One region of the Flexivirga lutea genome, then DNA from elsewhere that is predicted to be linked to it. Evidence: riboswitches for the same ligand, from Rfam matches in the RefSeq annotation. Region 1 holds a riboswitch; the other holds the start of a gene.
The links. Region 1 has a riboswitch for cyclic di-AMP ahead of ACYVBN_RS06795 (C40 family peptidase). Riboswitches for the same ligand answer to the same signal wherever they lie in the genome.
Positions count from the first base shown of each region.

Region 2: another riboswitch for cyclic di-AMP. It lies ahead of ACYVBN_RS03440 (transglycosylase family protein); the one in region 1 lies ahead of ACYVBN_RS06795 (C40 family peptidase).

Region 1 is NZ_BAAGZB010000002.1:77,647-81,852, forward strand. It holds gene ACYVBN_RS06785 (dienelactone hydrolase family protein) at 1-424, opposite strand, end outside; gene ACYVBN_RS06790 (DUF6918 family protein) at 491-925, opposite strand; gene ACYVBN_RS06795 (C40 family peptidase) at 1,019-1,816, opposite strand; cyclic di-AMP (ydaO/yuaA leader) riboswitch at 1,817-1,976, opposite strand; gene ACYVBN_RS06800 (metal-dependent transcriptional regulator) at 2,211-2,900, opposite strand; gene pdxH (pyridoxamine 5'-phosphate oxidase) at 3,597-4,206, opposite strand, start outside.
Region 2 is NZ_BAAGZB010000001.1:708,210-712,415, forward strand. It holds gene ACYVBN_RS03435 (ribonuclease J) at 1-833, shown strand, start outside; gene ACYVBN_RS03440 (transglycosylase family protein) at 1,162-1,869, opposite strand; cyclic di-AMP (ydaO/yuaA leader) riboswitch at 1,874-2,011, opposite strand; gene ACYVBN_RS03445 (endonuclease/exonuclease/phosphatase family protein) at 2,305-3,381, shown strand; gene ACYVBN_RS03450 (aminotransferase class V-fold PLP-dependent enzyme) at 3,359-4,206, opposite strand, start outside.

The sequences.
Region 1 (4,206 bases):
CCGCCGCGTCCAGGTCCACCCGGCACGCCGCGAGGACTGCGTGCCGCCCGCCCGAGCAGTGGCCGATCACGCCGACCTTGCCGTTCGCGTGCGGCAATCCGCGCAGGTATGCCGCCGCCGCCTCCACGTCGCCGACCAGCTGCTCGTCCGGTATGCCGCCCGCCGCCCGCACCGCCGCGGCAGCGTCGGACGGCTCCGCTCCCGGAGCCTGCCGCGAATACAGATTGGGACACAGGGCGTCATACCCCAACTCCGCGAAGCGGCGGACCATCTCCTTGGTCGCCCGGTCGTAACCGGGCAGATGATGGATGACCACGACACCGCCACGGCGGGTGTCGCCGTCCGGTGTCGCCAGGTAGGCCTCGATCTCGGCGCCGTCGGCGCCGGTGAGACGCACGGTCGTGGCGTGCAATGAGTCAGACATATTCATGGTCTATCAGAAGGACCTTGAGCGTCCCCGCACGACTCAGGACGCGTGCTGCTGCACGACTCAGGACGCGTGCTGCTGCACGACCCTCCCGAGTCGCGGCAGGGCCTGCTCGACGTTGTCCTTGGCCTTGCCGCGCAGCCCCTTGTAAGCACGCTTCAACGGCTCCCGCTCGGTCGCCTCGGCCCGCGCGTCGGTGACCGCCAGCAGTGCATCGGCGGCCTCGTCGCCACGGCCGGCGAGGTACTGCCCGAAATCGCCCGCCCCGGCGAAGTCGTCCCAGAACGGCTGCAGGGCCGAAGCGACCTCGGGCAGCATGCGATCGGTCGCATCGGCCGCGATCGTCGGACTCACCTTGCGCACGGCGGCATACCCACCCTTGATCGCGACCCCGGTGAGACCCTTCTTGTCCTTCACCTCCGCGTCGATCACCGCAACCAGATCGGCAACGACCTGCGGACGACGGTCAGCGGCGAGCAGCGTTTCGGACAATGACATGGTGCGGCCTTTCGGGGAGCGCGTTTGGTGCGGGAATGCACGAACCCGCCGCACCCACGAAGTGCGACGGGTTCGAACGAGTGGTGTGACAGCTCAGATGCGGCCGTAGCCGGACACACCGCTGTAGATCGGGCGGACGCCGACGGAACCACCGGGGTGGTTGGCGTCGATCATCATGCCGTTGCCGACATAGATCGCCACGTGGTAGGCGTAGCTGCCGTTGCCGAAGAAGATCAGGTCTCCCGGCTGCGGCGTGCTCACCCGGGTCGCCATCTGCATCTGCGCGGTGGCAGTGCGCGGGAGCGACTTGCCGACCTGACCGTAGACGTAGGACGTGAAGCCCGAGCAGTCGAAGCCGGCCGGGCTGGCGCCGCCGTAGACGTAGGGCGCACCGACATACCGCTCGGCGATGCCGACGATGCCACCGGTGGCGGCCGGCGGGGCCGGCGTCGTGACCGGGTTGCTCACCGGGGCGCTGACCGGGTTGCTCGCCGGCGCCGGCTGAGCCGAGCGGTCAGGGCGGGTGGCGCTGCGCGACACCGAGGCGGTGCGCGTGCGCACCACCGGCTTGGGAGCCTCATAGCGCTTGGCGGCGACCGGGGCAGCCAGCTGCGCCTGCGCCGGCACGGCGCTCAGCTGCGACTCGGCCTTGGTGGCCTGCAGCGGGTTGGCCAACGCCTGAGCGCGGGAAGCCTGGGCGGCGAAATCGACCGAGCTGGAGCCGGTGATCGACGCGACACCGGTCGTGGCAGACGCGGCCTGCGGTGCGGCGATCGAAGCGACCAGACCACCGGCGACGGCGACGGTGGCCGACACGCGAGCGGTGGAGTTGAAAGTCGTCGTCAGCTTGCCCGGGGCGCGGTGACGACCGCGCGGACCAAGAATGGACACAGAACACCTCTCCGTCGCCTACGAGGTGAGCTGTCGGGCTCGGGCTGGAGATACCCGGCTCCGGTGCGGCAGCCCCGTGGTGCTGCACCGAAACTTCGCCCCGAGGGCGGCTTGCGCCACCCGGAATGGGTCCCCCGCTCCTGCCTGGCGGAAATTCGTTGCACCCGATCAGCTGGCAGGACTCGGCGTTGCCTCACGGGAACCCGCCGAGTGGCGGGCCGGGGAAAACGGTACACAACCCCGGACGGAAAGTCACAGTGAGGTCACGAACTGGTCAAAGAAAGTTCTGGTGGTCTGCGAGGATCGTTGCAAGGACGCCGAATCAGCCCATGGCGTCAGTCAGTCCCCGGGTGTCAGCCGGGGTCAGTCAGCCGGGGTCAGTCGGTCGGGTCAGTCAGTCGGCGTCGACGAAGACGTGCATGGCGACGTCGCGGGGTAGCGACACGGCGTCACCCTCCTCGGCGCGCACCAGGACCCGATCACCCTCGAGGCGCACCTCGACCTTGGCGTCCGGGGTGATGCCGCCCGCGGTGAGCACGCTCAAGGCATCCTGGTCGGCCTGGGCCGGCTCACCGACGCGGCGGACCACGAAGCTGGCCGGCTGCTCGGTGCCGACCTCCGTCATCGGGCGCACGCCGTCGCGGAACTGCACACGCGTGCCCTCCTCACCCAGCTCCTCCAGGCCCGGGATGGGGTTGCCGTAGGGCGAGATGTGTCGTTCGCGGAGCATCGCCAGGATCTTGCGCTCGACCCGCTCGCTCATGACGTGCTCCCACCGGCAGGCCTCGTCGTGCGCGTATTCGAGCTCCACACCGATGACGTCGACCAGCAGCCGCTCGGCGAGCCGATGCTTGCGCATCACCCGGGTGGCGAGCGTCCGGCCGTGCTCGGTGAGCTCCAGATGCCGGTCACCGGCCAGCGTCAGCAGCCCGTCGCGCTCCATGCGGGCCACCGTCTGGGACACGGTGGGACCCGAGTGCCCCAGACGCTCCGCGATGCGCGCGCGCAGCGGCACGATGCCTTCTTCCTCCAGGTCGAAGATCGTGCGGAGATACATCTCGGTGGTGTCGATCAGCTCGCTCACGGCACAAGCCTGCCACTACGGGCCGACAGGTGCACGCCAGCCTCCCGCCACGCCCCCGTCGCGGGATCGCCGCCGCTGCCCACAACCCGTCACGAAGAAATTTCGGTCGACTTTTCGCTCAATAAGTTCGGGAATCCTTCCCGCTCACGCTACGTTCTTCTTCTTGGAAGCCGTGGGGCTCCTCCCCCCTGACCCGCGGCCTCCCGAACCGTTCGTTTTCACGGGCGGGGTGAGCACACCGCAAGGTGCAGCTCGGACGGCTGGCGCACCTCCCCTGGGCGCCAGCCGTTCTTGCTCTCCGCGTCTGCTCTCGGCGTCGGTCCCGGCCGCGCTCGGCCCGCCGGCCGAAGGGGGAGCCAGGACAGCCGACTAAATCTGTTGCTTCCCACCCGGCCCTCGTCCTAGCGTGGGAGCACACGAGAAAGGAGGTGGTCCAAGAGTGATTTCTCAAAGGACGCGTGAGGTGGTTGCGCGCTAGCGCAACCTTCGTATTCGTCGCCGGCCACCTCCGGTGTGCCGACGGAACGGACGTTCGGTAGCTACTCCAACGCAGCCACCGCGGCCCGTGGGCGCGCGATCTCGTCCATCGCGCTTGCCGGTTCCACCGGCAGCCCACGGGCTGTCCCGTGTCTTCTTGCTCGACTCCTCACCCGCCGGCGTCCGCTTCTCGTGCAGTTGACTGGTCTTGCCCGTCGCCTAGGGCTGACGGCGCTCGATTTCCCAACTGTTCGCGTCGGCGAGGTCGCCATCGCAGGTGCGCACGAAGACGAGCCGGTCGTGCAGTCGGCTGCTGCGGCCGGCCCAGAACTCCACCTCCTCGCAGCGCACGACATACCCGCCCCAGAAGTCGGGCAGCGGGACGTCCTCCGGGCTGCCGGTGTCCGGCCACTTCTGTTCGTATGACGCCACGGCCGCCTCGAGCTGGGCGCGGCCGGCGGCCGGCTGCGACTGCTCCGAGGCCCAGGCGCCGATGCGCGATCCGTACGGCCGGCTGCGGAAATAGTGCGTCGATCGCTCGACCGACATCTTCTCGGCAACACCGACGAAGCGGATGGCCCGGAACATCGGCGGCCAGGTCAACGCCGCGGCGATCTTCGGATCAGCTTGCAGGTCAAGGCCTTTGCGGCTGGTGTAATTGGTGTAGAAGCCCGGACCGTCAGCGCCGAGGTAGCGCATCAGCACGGTGCGCACGTGCGGCTGGCCCTCGGCGTCGACGGTGGCGACCGAGATCGCATCGGGTTCGGGCACATCGCCCTTCGCTTCCTGCCGGTCCGCGGCGTCCTGGACCCATTGCTCGATGAGCGGC
Region 2 (4,206 bases), on a different contig from region 1:
ACGGCGTCCTGGTCGACCTGAAGAAGATCGACAACTTCGCCGACAACCAGATCGTGCTCGTCTCGACCGGGTCACAGGGCGAGCCGATGGCAGCGCTGTCCCGGATGGCGAACGGCGACCACAACACCATCGACATCGGCACCGGCGACACCGTGCTGATGGCGTCCTCCCTCATCCCGGGCAACGAGAACGCCGTCTACCGGGTCATCAACGGCCTGATGCGACGCGGCGCCAGCGTCATACACAAGGGCAACGCGTTGGTCCACGTCTCGGGCCACGCCAGCGCCGGCGAGTTGCTCTACTGCTACAACATCGTCCGGCCCCGCAACGTCATGCCGATCCACGGCGAATGGCGGCACCTGGTCGCCAACGGCGAGCTCGCCGTCGCCACCGGAGTGCCCGCCGAACGCGTGCTGCTCGCCGAGGACGGCGTCGTGGTCGACCTGGTCGACGGCCGCGCGCGCATCGTGGGCGCCGTGCCCTGCGGCTACGTGTATGTCGACGGCTCCCTCGTCGGGACCACCGACGAGACGATGCTGAAGGACCGCCGCATCCTGCGCGACGAGGGCTTCGTGACGATCATCGTGGTGCGCGACGCCGACACCGGCAAGATCGTCAGTGGCCCGGAGATCCAGACCCGCGGCTTCGCCGAGGACGACGACGTCTTCGACAAGGTGCGCCCCAAGCTGGAGGCGGCCTTGGAGGAGGCCCGCCAGAAGGGCATCAGCGACACCTACCAGCTGCAGCAGGTCATCCGGCGCGCCGTGGGCGGTTTCGTCGGAGGCAAGCTGCGCCGGCGCCCGATGATCATCCCGATCGTCATCGACGCGTAGGTCACACCGAGCTCGCCGCTACTGTCGCGAGTTTCTCGCTCGAATCGGCCGCTTTCGGCGAGAAACTCGCGACAGTAGTGACTTAGTCGCGCTGGGTGGTGGCTCTTCGGAACTCCGGCTCGGCGGCGGCGTCGGCGTTCGTCATACGTCCGCCATCGCCGAGAGAGCAGTTGTCGTCGTGATGACGCGCTCATGACGACAACAACTCATCTCTCGATGAGACAGCGACGGGGTCGACAGACGACGAAGGCCCCGGTCCACATGACGTGGACCGGGGCCTTCGGGTTGATCATCACCGCACGGGGACGGTGATCATCAGCTGATCAGATCAAGCCGGCAGGTTGAGGTGCTGGCCGACGAAGATCAGGTTGGGGTCGTTCACGGTGCCCTTGTTGGCCGCGAACAGCGCCTGCCAGCCACCCTTGACGTGGTAGCTCTGTGCGAGCTTGCTCAGGGTGTCGCCGGACTTCACGGTGAAGGTCTTGCCCGAGAGGGCGACCTTCGGCGCGGAGTCGACCTTCTTCGGCGCGGAGTAGGACTTCGTCGGAGCCTGGGCGCGCTCGGCGGAACGCGACACCTTCGGAGCCGTGTAGGTCTTCTTCGGCGCGGTGTAGGTCTTCTGCGGTGCGGCCTGGGGAGCCGGCGCCGGGTTGACGTTCGGCGAGCCGCCGCCACGGGTCAGACCCGCGCGCACGGAGCAGACCGGCCAGGCGCCGGGACCCTGTGAGGCGAGCACCTTCTCGGCGATCGTGATCTGGGCCGACTTGCTCGCCAGGTTGGCGTTGGAGGCGTAGGCGCCACCGCCGAAGGCGATCCAGGTCGAGTGGGTGAACTGCAGGCCACCGTAGAAACCGTTGCCGGTGTTGATGGCCCAGTTGCCACCGCTCTCACAAGCGGCGACGCGGTCCCAGGTGGAGACCGACGCGGCGTGAGCGTCACCAGCGGTGGCGACGCCGGCGGCGGCGAGGGCTGCGGCGGCGGCAACCCCGATGCCGACGACGCGGGTCTTGCTGTTGAGGTTCTTGCTGAGGTTCATTGATTCCTCTCCTGACGTGCGCATACGGGGTTAGCTGTCGGGTCGGGCTGTCAGGTGCCCGGCAGGTTGTCGGCCTGCTCTCACCCCAAGACCGCGTCGCGGCCGAAATGGGTTCCCCATCCTCGTTGTGCCTCCGGGACCATCCCGGATCGTGGTGGCCGCTCAACGAGGTTGTGCGCAGCGGACCACAGGCAAATGGCGGAGTCGTGCCGGGTTGCACTCTCCGTCGATGGATGTTGCTTCGCCAGGGGGACGAAATTTCAACCACCGATCGTCGAAGGTACGTGGTCGCGAGGAGATTTCCAAGTCGAACCGTGACCATTTCGTGACTTTTTTGAGAAGTGTCGCCGGAGTCACACGCATCGTGTTGCTTGCATCACTCCAGTCCCAGTGGTAACAGCACGGGGTATGTCGCGGGTGGGTGACAATGCCGGGGTGTCACATTCGGGCCCTGCCGCCGCTGCGCCGACCCGCCGGACCTGGCGTTCGGGCCGGCGTGGGCGCCGGCATCCGGACCGGCATCGCACCCGGCGACGGGAGGCACACACGGTCGGGTGGTGGGCGCTCGCCGCGGTCCAGGTGCTCGTCGCGGCCGGCGTGTTCGTTCGCTGGCTGGACGTCACCTGGCTCGTGCCGCTGGTCCAGGCGCTGTTCCCGCTCTTCGGCGCGGCCGCGGTCGTCCTGTTCGTCCTGACGACGGCTCTGCGGCACCGCTGGCTGGCCCTCGTGGCGCTGCTGGTCGCCATACCTCCTGTCGGCCTCGGGCTGCTCTCGCTGCGCAGCGACACGGTGGCGGCGAGTGCACACGACGAGGTCGTCATGACCATCAACCTCGAATTCGGCCACGGCGACCCGGCACAGGTCGTGGCAGCGGCACGCAACCAGCACGTCGACACGCTGGTGCTGGAGGAGTGCACGGCACCGGAACTCGCGGCGCTGCGGCGCCACGGGCTCGACGATGTCTTGCCGCACCAGGCGGGTCGGGCCGCGCCGGGCATCCGGGGGACCGTGGTGCGCAGCGTCCACCGGCTCGCGCCCGTCGCCGAACATCCGGGCGGCCGGTTCCCCAGCAGCCCCGACGTGCGGGTGACGACGGCGGCCGGCGACTTCCGACTCCGGGCGGTGCACACGCCGGCCCCGCTGCCGGACATCGTCGACGACTGGCACGCGGCGCTCCGCGCCCTGTCCGTATGGCGCAACGCGCTGCCCGACGATCAGCCGCTCGTGCTGGCCGGGGACTTCAACGCCTCGTCCGCGATGCCGGCGTTCCGCGAGCTGGCCGACGGCCTCACCGACAGCAGCCGGGCCACCGGGTCCGGATGGCGGCGGACCTGGCCGCACAACAGACGGGTGCCGCCGTTCATCCAGCTGGACCACGTGCTCACGCGCGGTTTCGGGGTGGTCTCCGACGGCACGGTGACCATCGCCGGCACCGACCACCTGGGCTACTGGGCGCGACTGCGGGTGGATCGGCCACGCAGCACGCCGGCTACCAGGGCAGCGGCTCGCTGACGTCCCGCGGGTCGGCAGGAGCGGACCACCCCTCGTCGGTGTGGACGTAGGACAGGGACGGCCCGTGCTCGACCAGCTGGCGCACGGCGGCGACGAGCCGGTCGACGTGTTCGCCGGTCGTGGCCAGCCCGAGGCTGGCGCGCACCGCGGTCGCGTCCGCGCCGACCACGGCGTCGCACAGCAGGTGGGCGCAGAACCGGCCGTCGCGCACGGCGATGGCGTGCTCGTCGGCCAGCACCTGCGAGACCAGCGACGGGTCGTAGCCGTCGATCGTGAAGGTGACCACGCCCACATTGGGCCGGTCGCCGAGCACCTGCACGATGCGGACGCCGTCGATCGCGGCCAGCCCGCCGTGCAGTCGCGCGTAGAGGTGCGCCTCGTGCGCCTCGACCGTGGCCCGGTGACTGCGCAGCGTGGCGCAGGACGCTGCGATCGCGATGGCGCCCACGGCGTTGGGCGTGCCGCCCTCGTGGCGCGCCGGGCCGGTCTGCCAGCGGGTGTGGTCGTGCGCCACCCGCGCCGTCGCTCCGCCGGCGGGCAGGTAGGGCTCGGCGGCGTCCAGCCAGTCGCTGCGGCCCGCGAGCACACCGGCGCCGTACGGGGCGTAGAGCTTGTGGCCGGAGAAGGCGACCCAGTCGATGTCGAGGGCAGTGAGGTCGATGCTCACGTGCGGTGCGTACTGTGCGGCGTCCAGCACCGTACGCGCCCCGAACCGACGTGCTACGGCTGCGAGTTCGCTCACCGGCCAGATCTCCCCGGTGACGTTGCAGGCGCCGGTGACGACGACGAGGGCGTGCTGGGCGCCGGATCGCCGCAGGGCCGCCT